One region of the Nocardioides sp. NPDC054178 genome, then DNA from elsewhere that is predicted to be linked to it. Evidence: riboswitches for the same ligand, from Rfam matches in the RefSeq annotation. Region 1 holds a riboswitch; the other holds the start of a gene.
The links. Region 1 has a riboswitch for S-adenosylmethionine ahead of thrC (threonine synthase). Riboswitches for the same ligand answer to the same signal wherever they lie in the genome.

Region 1 (7,410 bases):
CGCTGGTCGCCGGCGGCACCGCGGTGCTCGACACCTCCGCGTCGTTCTCGGCGGAGGCCTTCCTCGACCTCGCCGAGCAGGCCGGCGCGACCGCGATCACGCTCCTCGGCGACGCCCAGGCCCGCCCGGTGGCCAACGCCCGGCTGACCGGCAAGAAGCGCTGGCCGCTGCGCTCGCTCGCCGGCGTCTCCAACACCGCGGCGCCGCTCTCCGACGGCGTCCTCTCCGTCCTTCGCAACGCGTTCGCCCGCCGGGTCATCGTCGACTCCTACGGCACCCTGGAGACCGGCGTCACCGGCTCCCGCGCCGACGACGGCTCCCCGCTGGTGCCCGGCGAGACGCGGTTCATGGTCGGCCCGGAGGTGGAGGTCTTCACCCCCGACCTCACCCCGGCGGCCCCCGGGGTCGAGGGGCTGCTGGCCCGCTCCGGCCCCGCGGCCCTCGGCTACTACAAGGACAACGCCCGCTCGGCCACCGCGATCAAGCTGATCGACAACCGGCGCTGGACATTCCCCGGCGACCTCGCCCGTCGCGAGCAGGACGGCTCGATCACCCTGCTCGGCAGGGCTGCGACCCTCGTCCGGACCGGTGACCTCGAGATCCACCCCGAGACCATCGAGGGCGTGCTCCTCGGCCACGAGGACGTCGTCGACGCCGCCGTCTTCGGCATGCCCCACCCGCGCTGGGGCCAGCAGGTCGCGGCGCTCGTACAGCTGGCCCCCTCCACCGAGACGACCGCCGCCGACCTGCGCAAGCACGCCCGCGACCGGCTCGGGGAGTCCCACGAGCCCAAGCTCGTGCTGCTGGTCGAGTCGGTGCCGCGTACGCCTGCAGGAACCGTCGACTACCGAGCCGCCACCGGCCTCACCGCCGACCTGCTCAGCACCGGCGGCAAGGCCCCGGACGAGGCGGACGACAAGTAGCCCGAGTCGGCGCAACTGTCCCGCCCCCAGACGCCGAGTCGGCGCAACTGTCCCAGCCGTACGGGACAGACGCGCCGACTCGGCGTCGTTGTGCGGGACAGAAGCGCCGGGTCGGCGTCAGGGCTCGCTGTGCTGGGCCGGGTCAGCGAGGCCCGGCGGTTCGGTTGCCTCGGGTGGGAGCTCGGGCAGGTGATGACCGAACGGGACCTGCTGGACCTGCCCGAGAGCGGCGAGGACCGAGGGCAGCATCGCCTTGGCGGTGCGCTTGTAGCCCATCGCGCTGGGATGGAAGTGGTCGATCGCGAACATCTCGTCGGGGTTGGTGATGAAGAACGGGCCGACGACGTCGGAGAGCGAGACGACGTGGGCACCCCGGGCGAGAGCGATCTCCCGCTGGCCGTCGGCCAGCTGCTTGGCGATCCGGCGCCCGAGCGAACGCAGCGGCTGCGGCAGCGGACGCACCGCACCCACGTCCGGACAGGTGCCGACGACGACCTCGGCACCACGCTCACGCAGCGCGTCGATGACCTCCCCCAGCACCCGGGTGGAGTCCTTCTGCGGCACCCGGTGGGTGACGTCGTTGCCCCCGACGACGACCACCGCCACATCGGGCCGGTAGCCCTCCGGCAACGACTCGAGCTGCGCGGGGACCATCGAGGTCTCAGCCCCGACCACGGCGGCCGTACGCAGCCGTACCGGCCTCAGCAGGGCCTTCGCCGTGCCCTTGGCCAGCCGAGCGCCGAGAGTGCCGCCTCTGGTCTCCGCGCCCAGTCCCGCGGCGATCGAGTCACCGAGGACGAGGAGCTCGACCGGCGTACCGCCGTAGGTCTTCTTGTAGACCTTGTCGGCGTAGATCGCCACCTCGCCGAGGGGCTTGCCGATCACGTCGCGCGCGTGCGCCGCCTGTCTCTTCAGCAACGTCACGAACCCGGCCCCGGCCGCCGCCCCCACCACGCCGATCGCACCGGCGACCGCGGCGCTCGCGGCGACCATGCCGAGCCATCTGGCCTCTTCACTCGTCTTCGCGCTGCTCACGTCTCTTATCTGTAGCGCACGAGAGTGAACGGGCGGTTGGTTCGTCTAGGTATGCAGAGGAACCGTCACTTCCCTCGCGGAGTTCCGCATGGGAAGTGACGGCTCGGCTACATACCTAGACGAACATCCGCAGCCCTACGCCTGCGAGAGCCCGGCCTCCTCGAAGGCGTCGTAGTTGGGGGCGATGGTGGCGCGAGGGCCGACGATGCCGCTGATCGCGTCGAGCGTCTTGAGGCCGTGGCCGGTGTTGATGATGACCGTCTCCAGACTCGGGTCCAGAGCGCCGGTCTCGACGAGCTTCTTCGTGACCGCGAGCGTGGTGCCGCCGGCGGTCTCGGTGAAGATGCCCTCGGTGCGAGCCAGGAGCACGATCGCCGAGCGGATCTCGTCGTCGGTGACCTCCTCGACGGCGCCGCCGGAGGAGCGGGTGGCGTCGAGGACGTAGATGCCGTCGGCCGGGTTGCCGATGGCCAGCGACTTGGCGATCGTGTCGGGCTTGACCGGGCGGATGGCGTCGACGCCGGCCTTGAACGCGGTCGCGACCGGGTTGCAGCCGGTGGCCTGGGCGCCGAAGATCCGGTAGGGCTTCTCCTCGACCAGGCCGAGCTTGATGAGCTCCTTGAAGGCCTTGTCAACCTTGGTCAGCTGGGAGCCCGAGGCCACCGGGATGACGATCTGGTCGGGCAGGCGCCAGCCGAGCTGCTCGGCGATCTCGAAGCCGAGCGTCTTGGAGCCCTCGGCGTAGAAGGGACGTACGTTGACGTTCACGAACGCCCAGCCGTCCTCCTCCGCGGCGATCTCCTGGGCCAGCTTGTTGACGTCGTCGTAGTTGCCGTCGACGGCGATCAGGTTGTCGGTGAAGACGGCGGAGTTGACCTGCTTGGGCTGCTCGAGGTTGCTGGGGATGAACACAGCGGTCGGGATCCCGGCGCGCGCGCCGGCGGCGGCGACCGCGTTGGCCAGGTTGCCGGTGCTCGGGCAGGCGAAGACCTTGGCGTCGAGCTCACGGGCCGCGCTCAGCGCACAGGCGACCACGCGGTCCTTGAAGGAGTTGGTCGGGTTGGTGGAGTCGTCCTTCACCCAGAGCTTCTCGAGGCCGAGCTCGCGCGCGAGGTTCTTCGCGTCCAGGAGCCGGGTGAAGCCGGGCTCGGTGTTGGGACTCTGCTCGATGTCGTCGGGCACCGGCAGCAGCGCCTTGTAGCGCCAGATGTTGCGGGGTCCGGCCTCGATCTCCTCGCGGGTCACGGCCGGGAAGTCATAGGCCACCTCCAGTGGCCCGAAACACTCCGGACAGGCGTAATGCGGTCCGAGCTCGATCTGGTGGCCACACTCCCGGCACGACAGCGCCGAGGCGTTGCCGAAAGCACCCTCGCGCAGGCCCTTCGTCTCCGTGGTCGCAGCGCTCATGAGAAACCTCCTCCTCATCTTCCCCGATCACGTCTCTCGCGCCGGGCCGGAATTAGCACCTTGTCCCACGCCCTGCCCGTGGTCGGGAGGAGGCTCGTGGTCGGTTGCCGGGACTTCACTGGGCCGTTCCCTCAGTCCCTCTCGATGAGCAATACCGATCGTACGGCAGGCAACATCCGTCGATCACACCCGGGTTCCACTCCGCGGACCATCCGTCCGCCATCTGGACACCGTGCGGGGGTAACACGGTGTTGCAGCGAACATCGTGTTACCCCCGGGGAGCGAGAACCGAGCTCAGGCGGCGCGCGCCGACTCAGCCCCGCCGTCGGTGGCGGACCCGGCGTCGGCGAGCGCGCCGCGTACGACATCGCGTACGTCGCTGACCAGGTTGATCTTCAGCGCCTGCTTCACCTCGTCGGGGACCTCGTCCAGGTCGGGCTCGTTGCGCTGGGGCACGAAGACCTCGGTCAGGCCGGCCCGCTGGGCGGCGAGCAGCTTCTGCTTGAGGCCGCCGATGGGCAGCACCCGGCCGGAGAGCGAGACCTCACCGGTCATGCCGACCTCGCTGCGCACCGGGCGACCGGTCGCGAGAGAGGTGAGCGCGGTGACCATCGTGATGCCGGCGCTCGGCCCGTCCTTCGGGACCGCACCCGCGGGCACGTGGACGTGGAGCGAGCGGTCGAGCACGGCCGGGTCGACGCCCAGCTCAGCGGCGTGCGAGCGGACGAAGGAGAGCGCGATCTGCGCGGACTCCTTCATCACCTCACCGAGCTGGCCGGTGATGTTGAGCCCCGCCTGCCCCTCGGCCGAGGACGCCTCGATGAAGAGCACGTCCCCACCGAGCCCGGTGACGGCCAGTCCGGTGGCGACCCCCGGGACAGACGTACGCTCCGCCGACTCCGGCGTGAACCGCGGCCGTCCGACCAGGTCCTTGAGGTTGTCCAGGCCGATCTCGACGTGCTCCGCCCCGGTGGCCAGCTTCGTCGCCGCCTTGCGCAGCGCCTTGGCGATGAGCCGCTCGAGCTGGCGTACGCCCGCCTCGCGGGTGTAGTTCGCGGCCAGCTCACGCAGCGCGTCGTCGGAGACCGTGGCCTCCTCGGCGGTCACCGCGGCGCGCTCGAGCTGCCGGGGCAGCAGGAAGTCGCGAGCGATGGCGACCTTGTCGTCCTCGGTGTAGCCGTCGATCGTGACCAGCTCCATCCGGTCCAGCAGCGCGCTCGGGATCTGCTCCACGACGTTGGCCGTCGCGATGAAGAGCACGTCGGAGAGGTCCAGGTCGAGCTCGAGGTAGTGGTCGCGGAAGGTGTGGTTCTGCGCCGGGTCGAGCACCTCCAGCAGCGCTGCCGCCGGGTCACCCCGGTAGTCGCTGCCGACCTTGTCGACCTCGTCGAGAAGCACGACCGGGTTCATCGATCCGGCCTCCTTGATGGCCCGCACGATCCGGCCCGGGAGCGCGCCGACATAGGTGCGCCGGTGACCGCGGATCTCGGCCTCGTCGCGAACACCGCCGAGCGCGACCCGGACGAACTTGCGTCCGAGCGAGCGCGCGACCGACTCACCGAGCGAGGTCTTGCCGACTCCTGGCGGGCCGGCGAGCAGCACCACAGCACCGGACCCACGGCCGCCGATGACCTGCAGGCCCCGCTCGGCACGTCGGGTCCGCACCGCCAGGTACTCCACGATCCGGTCCTTGACCTCCTCGAGGCCGTGGTGGTCGGCGTCGAGCACCTCACGAGCCGCGGTCACATCGGTCGAGTCCTCGGTGACCACGCCCCACGGCAGCTCCAGCACGGTGTCCAGCCAGGTGCGGATCCAGGCGGTCTCGGGGTTCTGCTCGGAACCACGCTCGAGCTTGTCGACCTCGCGCAGCGCGGCCTCGCGTACGGCCTCGGGCAGGTCGGCGGCCTCGACACGGGCCCGGTAGTCGTCGGAGCCCTCGGGCTCGCCCTCGCCGAGCTCCTTGCGGATCGCAGCGAGCTGCTGGCGCAGCAGGAACTCCCGCTGCGTCTTCTCCATGCCCTCGCGTACGTCCTCGGCGATCTTGTCGCTGACCTCCGACTCGGCGATGTAGTCCTTCGCCCAGGCGATGACCTTCTCGAGACGCTCGGTGACGTCCGGCGTCTCCAGCAGCTCGCGCTTGGCGTCGTCGTCGAGGTACGGAGCGTAGCCGGCGGTGTCGGCGATCTCGGACGGCTCGGTGAGCCGGTTGACCTGGTCGATGACCGGCCACGCCTCGCGACGCTGGAGCACCGCGACGACCAGCCGCTTGTACTCCTCGGCCAGCTCCTTCGCGTGCTCCGTGGTCGTCTCGGTGGCGGGCTCGACCTCGACCCACAGCGCAGCACCGGGCCCGGTCACGCCGGAGCCGATCTTCGCCCGGCCGACGGCCCTCAGCACCGCCGCGGGCTCACCGCCCCGGAACCGGCCGACGCGCTCGATCGTGGCGACAGCACCGTACGTCGCATACCGGTCCCCCAGCCGCGGCGCGACCAGCAGGCGGCTCTCCGAGCCGGCCCGGGCAGCGTCGATCGCGGCCTGCGCGGCCTCGTCGAGCTCGATGGGCACGACCATCCCCGGCAGGACCACGGCATCCGAGACGAACAGCACAGGAAGCTTGTCCATTGCGGACCCTCCTAGAAGAGTTGAGTGTTATTGGCTCAACTTCCGGGAGCAACCGGATGTTCCCTCCGGTTAGTGTGTTCGCTGTGAGCGGACGGCGGCCGCGTCGACCGTGTTACACCGGGCGCGACTCGCCGGTCAGCCGCCGCAGCAGCTCCAGCACACCGTCCGGGCCCGCGACCTCGAGATCGGCGAGATCTGCGAGCGGACCTCGGTCGGAACCCGCGTGGGAGTAGACGAGGAGGGTCGGCGACCCGGTGGTCTTCCCCCAGGCCCGGACGGCCTCGAACGCCTCGATGTCGCCCAGGTCGTCACCGCCGAACAGGATCGCGCCGGGCGAGACCTCCGAGACCAGCGTGTCGATCGCGTGGCCCTTGTGCATCCCGGGGGCACGGACCTCGATGACCTGCTTGCCGGGCTCGACCACGAGCCCGTGCTGGCCGGCCAGCTCGGTCAGCGGCGGGAGCAGGCGCGCGGCGAGACCGTCGGGATCGGGGAACCGGCGGGTGTGGACCCCGACGGCGAGGCCCTTCTCCTCGATGTAGGCGTCCTGCGCCCCGTGAGCGGAGAGCACCGCCGGCAGCGCCGCCTCGAAGGCGGCGAGGCCCTCGGGCGGCGGCGGGCCGACGACGACCCGGTCGGCACCGCTCCAGCGCTCGTTGCCGTACTGCCCGAACACGTACAGCTCCTTGCCCGACTCCGCGAGCGCGTCGGCGATCGCGGCCAGACCGCCGAGCTCGACGACCTGTCCGGCCGGTCGGCCGGTGACGATGGCCAGCGCCTTCACCCGGGACGCGAGCGCGATCAGGACCGAGGCCGCGTCCGGATGGATCCGAGCCGCGGCCGGGTCCTCGACGATCGGCGAGAGCGTCCCGTCGAAGTCGAGACCGACGAGGGTCTCGGCGGCAGCAGCCGCGATCGCGGCGTACTTCTGCTCTCCTGCGGCGCCATCAGGCTGGAGTTCGGCCATGCCTCAACTGTGGCACGGCGACCGCCGCGGAGCCGACCTGGAGGCCTCGGCCGTGCGTCAGATCACACACGTTCGAGAACGGCCGGAAAGCCTCAGAGAGCCCCGGTCAGAACCACCGTCAGCCGGTCGCCCTTCATCGAGCCCTCGACCGAGAGATGGGTCCGTTTGATGCCGAGGTCATCGGCGAGCTGCTGGCCCTCGCGCTTCATCTCGGGCGGGTAGTAGACGGTGTTCTCCGGGACCGAGCCCATCCAGTTGTCCTCGCCGACGACGTTCCAGCCGACGGTCGTCGCCTTCGCGGCGACGTCGCTGGCGAGGCCACCGATGTTGGACTGGTTGTAGACCTCGACGCTGACCTTGGCGCGGTCGACCGGCGAAGGCTCGGCCTTCGGCGGCTTCTTCTCCTCGGTCTTGGCCGGCTTCGGCTGGGCCGACGCCGAGGCCGAGGGGCTGCCA
Region 2 (7,410 bases), on a different contig from region 1:
GGAGGCCGCGCCGCTGGAGAACCAGGGCCTCGGCTGGAAGAACGGCCACGGCACCGGTGTCGGCCCCGACGCGGTCACCTCGGGCCTGGAGGTCACCTGGACCTACCACCCGACCCGCTGGGACAACGAGTTCTTCCACATCCTCTACGCCTACGACTGGGAGCTCACCGAGTCCCCGGCCGGCGCCAAGCAGTGGAAGCCCAAGAACAACGGCGGCGCCGACCTGGTGCCCGAGGCGTTCGGTGACGGCAAGCGCGAGCCGCGCATGCTCACCTCCGACCTCGCCCTGCGTGTGGACCCGGAGTTCGACGAGATCTCGCGTCGCTTCAAGGACGACCAGGACGCGTTCAGCGACGCCTTCGCCCGCGCGTGGTTCAAGCTGACCCACCGCGACATGGGCCCGAAGAGCCGCTACGCCGGCGCCGAGGTCCCGGCCGAGGACTTCGACTGGCAGGACCCGCTGCCGACCGGTTCGGCCGCCACCGACGACGCCTCGATCGCGGCTGCGAAGAAGGCGATCGCCGAGTCCGGGCTGACCGCTCAGCAGCTCGTCTCCACCGCCTGGAAGGCCGCGGCCACGTTCCGCAGCTCCGACAAGCGCGGTGGCGCCAACGGCGGTCGCATCCGCCTCGAGCCGCAGGTGTCGTGGAAGGTCAACCAGCCCGAGGAGCTCAAGCCGGTCCTCGCCGCGTTCGAGAAGATCGCCGCCGAGACCGGGGTCTCCTTCGCCGACGTACTCGTCCTCGCCGGTGGCGTGGGTGTCGAGCAGGCTGCGAAGGCTGCCGGCTACGAGGTGACCGTGCCGTTCACGGCCGGCCGCGTCGACGCCACCCAGGAGCAGACCTCCGAGGAGAACTTCGCCTGGCTCGAGCCGGTGGCCGACGGCTTCCGCAACTACGACTCCGGGTTCCTCAACCTGCCCTCCGAGTTCCTGTTCATCGACCGCGCCAACCTCCTGGGCCTCTCCGCCCCCGAGGCGACCGTCCTCACCGGCGGCCTGCGCGTGATCGGCAACAACTGGGACGGCTCCGACCTCGGTGTCTTCACCAAGACCCCGGGCGCGCTGACGAACGACTTCTTCGTCAACCTGCTCGACTACGACCAGCAGTGGACCCCGTCCGCCGACGAGACGACCTACACCAGCACCAACGGCTGGACCGGCTCCCGCGTCGACCTGGTCTTCGGCGCCAACTCCGAGCTCCGCGCCATCGCCGAGCTCTACGCCGGCTCCGACGCCAAGGAGAAGTTCGTCAACGACTTCGTCAAGGCGTGGGTCAAGGTCATGGAGAACGACCGCTTCGACCTGAAGCTCCGTTGATCATGGGGATCTGAGGGTCGTACGCCGCGGCGCGTACGACCGACACGGAGGCCGGCCCCTCATGGGGTCGGCCTCCGTCGTCATACCCACCCGGGTAGGATCAACGGCCGCCGCAATCAGTCGCCTAGGTCAGGTGGAGCAATGGAACACCGGAGCGCCGAGCCTCCGAAGGGTCCGACCGGTCCGCCGCCGTCGTGGCGGCCGCCGCCTCCGCCCGCCCCGCGGATCGCGGCCGAGCCACCCCGGACCACGCCCAGCAGACCGCCGGGCGCGCGTCGCGCGGCGCCCAAGCCGTCCTCCGCCCGGGCCTGGCTCGCCCGCGCCGAGCCGGCCAAGGTCTGGGCAGCCGAGAAGTGGGCGGCGGCCAGGAGCGCCACATCCAGGGGTTCGACCACTGGTTCGACCTCCACCGCCTCGACCTCCTGGGCTTCGGCGAGCTGGCGACGCTGGGGGAAGGTGACGGCGAAGGTGGCGCTGGTCGGGTTCCTGGCCATCGCCCTGATCGGGTCGATGGCGGCGATCGTGACGTACAACCGGATCAACGTGCCGGACCCGAACGCCGCCTTCGAGGTCGAGACCTCGTTCGTCTACTACAGCAACGGCAAGACCGAGCTCGGCCGCTACCAGGAGGGCGACCAGAACCGGACCAAGCTGGACGCCGACGAGATCCCGGAGGTCGTCAAGCACGCCGTGGTGGCCGCCGAGGACCGTACGTTCTACGAGAACAGCGGCGTCGACGTGAAGGGCATCGTGCGGGCCGCGTTCTCCAACACCACCGAGGGCACCGCGGGTGGTGCGTCCACGATCACCCAGCAGTACGTCAAGAACTACTACCTCAACTCCGAGCGCTCCTACTCCCGCAAGCTGAAGGAAGCGGTCATCGCCCTGAAGCTGACCAGGCAGAAGAGCAAGGACCAGATCCTCACCGACTACCTCAACACGATCTACTTCAACCGCGGCGCCTACGGCATCGAGGCCGCCGCGAAGGCCTACTTCGCGAAGTCGGCCAAGGACCTCTCGCTGCAGGAGACCGCGGCGCTGGCGGCGATCCTCAACAACCCGGCCGGCTTCGACCCGGCCAGCAGCACCTTCCGCGGCGAGGAGAAGCTGCTCGGCCGCTACCGCTACGTCCTCTCCGGCATGGTCGACCTCGGCTACCTGAAGCAGGCCGACGCCGACAAGGTGAAGGACAAGCTGCCGAAGTTCCCCGCGAAGACGGTGCCGAGCCGGCTCGGCGGCCAGCGCGGCCACGCGCTCACCATGATCAAGGCCGAGCTGCTCGGTCTCACCAACGCCCAGGGCAAGCCGCTGTTCACCGAAGAGGACATCGACAGCGGCGGCCTACGGATCACCGCGACGCTCTCGCCCAAGGTGATGAAGGCGTCGGCGAGCGCGGCCAAGACCGTGAAGCCGAAGAACCGGAAGGCGTACGTCAAGGGCGACCCGGAGCAGAAGAACGCTCTGCACGTGGCGACCGCCTCGGTCGACGTCGGCTCCGGCGCGCTCCTCGGCTTCTACGGTGGTCAGGACTATCTCGACAGCCAGCACAACTGGGCCGCGACCGGTGGCCACGCCGGGTCGACCATGAAGGTCTTCGCCACCGCGGCGGCGATCGCCAAGGGCTACTCGCTGGAGTCGACGTGGGCCGGTGACTCGCCGTTCACGACCTATACGGGCGCGCCGGTCGTCAACGAGGGGGAGCAGGCCGGCATCGCCGACGGGATGGACTACGGCCAGCACATCACGATGCTCAAGGCGCTGGAGCAGTCGGTGAACACGGCCTACATCGACATGACCGAGTCCATGGGCGGGCCCGAAGAGGGCCGCAAGGCGATCTACGACACCGCCGTCGCGGCGGGGGTGGCCCCGGCGAAGGCGACCCCGAAGTTCCCGGGGATCCCCAGCACCACCACCGACTTCGACCACAAGACCGACGACCGGATCGCGCTCGGCCGCGCCAATGTCAGTCCGATCAACATGGCCAACGCCTACGCCACGATCGCCAACGGCGGCTACCGCCACAACGTGCACATCGTGAAGAAGGTCCGCGACCGTGCCGGCAACGTCCTCTACAGCTGGAACGGCCGCAAGAACGCCCGGCACGCGATCTCCGAGGACGTCGCCGCCGACGTGACGTACGCGATGCAGGGTGTGGTGCAGAGCGGCTCGGGCCAGAAGGCCCAGAGCATCGGCCGGCCGGTCGCCGGCAAGACCGGCACCGGCACCTGCACCGACGAGCAGTACGTCTGCTCGTCGTGGTTCGTCGGGTTCACCCCGCAGATCGCCACCGCCGTCCGCTACTCGCGCGGCAACGGCGAGGGGAAGCTCGACGGTGGCTGGATGCCGTCCTACTTCGGCGCCGACTATCCCACCGAGACCTGGGCGGCCATCATGGCGAAGGCGATGGAGGGCAAGGAGGTCGAGAACTTCCCGGAGCCGGTCTACGTCGACGGCCAGGATCCCGAGTCCGGACACGAGAAGCAGCTGATCGCGCCGCCGCCTCCGCCGGACAAGGACGACGGCGAGGAGTGTGACCCGATCGCGGAGTTCTTCGGGGCCTGCGACGGCAAGGGCAAGGACAAGGGCGACCCATGGGGCGGGCGTCCATGATCTGAGACCTGCGTCCATCAACCGAGATGACGAGTTGGTGGGGGCGCCCGGTCTCGGGCAGCATCTCCGGCGAAGGTCACGACTGCCAGCGTGAAGCCCCGGCTTGCTGGCGGGCAACCCTCCCACGCGGTGGGGTGCTCCGGGTGACGACCAGGCCCTCGCCGAGGTGGCGCGGGCAAGCGCGTGCTTCGCCGGGTGGCCCTGGGGGAGCCATGACCCGAAGGGTGCCCCCATGTCCCTGCTTCCGCTCGTCGGCTCGAAGACACAGGTCCCGCTGCTGGACGGAACGACGACGACGTACGCCAACCTCGATGTCGCCGCGTCGGCGCCGGCGCTGCAGGCCGTGGCCGACCGGGTGGCCGAGGTCCTGCCCTGGTACGCCTCGGTGCATCGTGGCGCCGGCTACCTGTCCCAGGTCTCGACCGCGCTCTACGAGGAGTCGCGCGCGACCATCGGCGCCTATGTCGGCGCCCGCGAGGACGACGTCACCGTCATCACCCGCAACACCACCGACGCGGTGAACCTGCTGGCCGGCTGCGTACCCGGTCGGGTGCTCGTCCTCGACATCGAGCACCACGCCAACCTGCTCCCGTGGCACCGGGTCGAGGCCGGCGTCACCGCCATCGCCGGCCGCGAGAGCCTCGCCGGCACCATCGACGCCCTCGCCGGCGAGCTGGCTCGCGGCGACTACGCCCTGGTCGCGATCACCGGTGCCTCCAACGTCACCGGCGAGGCGCTGCCGGTCGGCGAGATCGTCACCCTCGCCCACGCCCACGGCGCCCGGGTGCTCGTCGACGGTGCCCAGCTGCTCGCCCACCGCCACTTCTCGCTCGCCGCGACCGGCGCCGACTACGTCGCCTTCTCCGGCCACAAGCTCTACGCCCCCTACGGCGCCGGCGCCCTGGTCGGGCGCCGCGACTGGCTCGACGTCGGCACCCCCTACCTCGCCGGGGGAGGCGCCGTCGACGACGTGGAGGTGGGCGAGACCACGTGGCAGCCCGCCCCCGCGCGCCACGAGGGCGGCTCGCCCAACGTCATCGGCGCCGCCGCGCTCGCGGCCGCCTGTACGTCTCTCGACGGCCTCTCGGTCGCCGAGCTGGACCGCCACGAGGCGTCGCTGAGGGGGCGCCTCGTGGCCGGCCTGTCCGCGCTGGGCGGAGTCGAGGTCATCCGGCTGTGGCCCGACTCCGACGAGCCGGTCGGTGTGGTCACGTTCACCGTCGACGGCATCGAGCCCGGTCGCGTCGCGGCCTACCTCTCCGCCGAGCACGGCCTGGGCGTACGCGACGGCCGCTTCTGTGCCCAGCCGCTCCTCAAGCGCCTCGGGCTCACCGCCGGCGCTGTCCGCGCGAGCATCGGCATCGGCACCTCGGTCGCCGACGTGGACCGGCTGGTCGCCGGCGTACGTTCCCTTCTCGCCGGTGACGTCCGGGGCGACTACGTCCTCGTCGACGGTGCCTGGACCCTCACCGAGGACCCTCGCCCCCTGGTCGGCCCCGCCGGCCTGACCCGCCTGGCCGACACCGCCGGCTCCTGCGCCGCCGCCGTCTGACCCCCCTGCCGAGGCGTCAGCTACGTCGGCCGAGCCGTCAGGTACTTCGGGCGAGGCGTCTACGTCGGGCGAGGCGTCTACGTCGGGCGAGGCGTCAGGTAGGTCGGGCGAAGCGTCAGGTAGGTCGGGCGAAGCGTCAGGTAGGTCGGGCGAAGCGTCGGGTAGGTCGGGCGAAGAGTCAGGTACGTCGGCCGAAGAGTCAGGTAGGTCGGGCGAAGAGTCAGGTACGTCGGCCGAAGCGTCGCTTCTGTCGGCCGAATGGGCATGCGGTGACGCCTCGCTCGACCGGAGTGACGCTTCGGCCGACGGGAGTGACGTCTCGCTCGACGGGAGTGACGCTTCGGCCGACGGGAGTGGCGCCTCGCTCGACGGGAGTGACGCTTCGGCCGACGGGAGTGGCGCCTCGCTCGACGGGAGTGACGTCTCGGCCGACGGGAGTGGCGCCTCGCTCGACGGGAGTGACGTCTCGGCCGACCGGAGTGACGTCTCGCTCGACGGGGGTGACGCTTCGGCCGACGGGAGTGACGCCTCGGCAGGGGATGAATCGGCGCGGGGACGGTGTTGAGGAATTGTGAGTGAACGAGTGCATGGCGAGCGGAAGGTACGCGGCGGCAAGCTGGTTGTCGTCGACGCGACGGTGTCCGCTGACACGATCATCGACGTCGTCCTCTCGGGCGACTTCTTCCTGGAACCCGACGAGGCGCTGGGGTGGCTGACCGCCGCGCTGGAGGGGCAGTCCGTCGAGGTGTCCCTCGACCAGCTGACCGCGGAGCTGGACGCCGCGGCCCGTGACGCCGAGCTGGTCGGCTTCGGCACCCGCGACATCGCCCTGACGGTGCTGCGGGCGCTCGGTAGGGCCACGACCTGGGACGACCTCGACCTCGAGATCGTCGAGACCGGCCCGCTGTCGCCGACGATGCAGATGGCCCTCGACGAGGTCATCGTCCGCCAGGTCGCCGAGGGCCGCCGCGCCCCCAACCTGAGGTTCTGGGACTGGGCGAGCAGCGCGGTCGTGATCGGCAGCTACCAGTCGCTCTCCAACGAGGTCGACGAGGCCGCCGCCGAGCGCCACGGCATCGACGTCGTACGCCGCATCTCAGGTGGCGGCGCGATGTTCATCGAGCCGGGCAACACGATCACCTACAGCCTCGCGGTGCCCGACACGCTCGTGGCAGGCATGTCCTTCCAGGAGTCCTACGCCTTCCTCGACGAGTGGGTGCTGCGCGGCCTGCGCAGCGTCGGTATCGAGGCCGCCTACGCAGGTCTCAACGACATCGCCTCCCCGGTCGGCAAGATCGCCGGGGCCGCCCAGAAGCGGATCCCGGGCGGCGTGCTGCACCACGTCACGATGGCCTACGACATCGACGCCGACAAGATGCTCGAGGTGCTCCGGATCGGCCGGGAGAAGATGTCCGACAAGGGCACCCGCAGCGCGGCCAAGCGTGTCGACCCGATCCGTTCCCAGACCGGGCTGAGCCGCGACAAGGTCATCGAGGCGCTGCTGGCCGAGTTCGAGCAGAGCTTCGGGGCGGCGTACGTCGGCCTCGATCAGGCCACGATCGAGGAGGCCGCGGCGCTGGTCGAGACCAAGCACGGCACCCTGGCCTGGCGGGCACGGGTGCCGTAGCGGCCGCTCAGCCGTCGATGAAGGCCAGCAGGTCGGCGTGCAGACGGTCCCGGTCGGTGTCCGGCAGGGCATGGCTCGAGCCTTCGTAGACCTTCAGCTCCGCACCGTCGATCAGGTCGGCCGAGCGTCTGCCACCGACCCCGATCGGCACGATCTGGTCGTCGTCGCCGTGCACGACCAGCGTCGGCACGTCGATCTTGGCCAGGTCGGGCCGGAAGTCGGTGGCCGAGAAGGCGGCGATGCACTCGTAGGCGCCCCGGTGCCCCGAGGCCATGCCCTGGAGCCAGAAGGCATCGCGGAAGC

Region 2: linked by a shared signal. The riboswitch ahead of ACZ6WN_RS22895 (aminotransferase class V-fold PLP-dependent enzyme) and the one ahead of thrC (threonine synthase) in region 1 are both predicted to bind S-adenosylmethionine.

Annotation. Positions count from the first base shown of each region.
Region 1 covers NZ_JBVJKY010000002.1:422,757-430,166, forward strand. The annotation lists gene ACZ6WN_RS08705 (AMP-binding protein) at 1-923, shown strand, start outside; gene ACZ6WN_RS08710 (SGNH/GDSL hydrolase family protein) at 1,041-1,958, opposite strand; gene thrC (threonine synthase) at 2,094-3,365, opposite strand; SAM riboswitch class I at 3,377-3,516, opposite strand; gene lon (endopeptidase La) at 3,660-5,987, opposite strand; gene otsB (trehalose-phosphatase) at 6,100-6,954, opposite strand; gene ACZ6WN_RS08730 (LytR C-terminal domain-containing protein) at 7,047-7,410, opposite strand, start outside.
Region 2 covers NZ_JBVJKY010000007.1:81,758-89,167, forward strand. The annotation lists gene katG (catalase/peroxidase HPI) at 1-1,318, shown strand, start outside; gene ACZ6WN_RS22890 (transglycosylase domain-containing protein) at 1,460-3,928, shown strand; SAM riboswitch class IV at 4,003-4,116, shown strand; gene ACZ6WN_RS22895 (aminotransferase class V-fold PLP-dependent enzyme) at 4,161-5,480, shown strand; gene ACZ6WN_RS22900 (lipoate--protein ligase family protein) at 6,052-7,107, shown strand; gene ACZ6WN_RS22905 (alpha/beta fold hydrolase) at 7,115-7,410, opposite strand, start outside.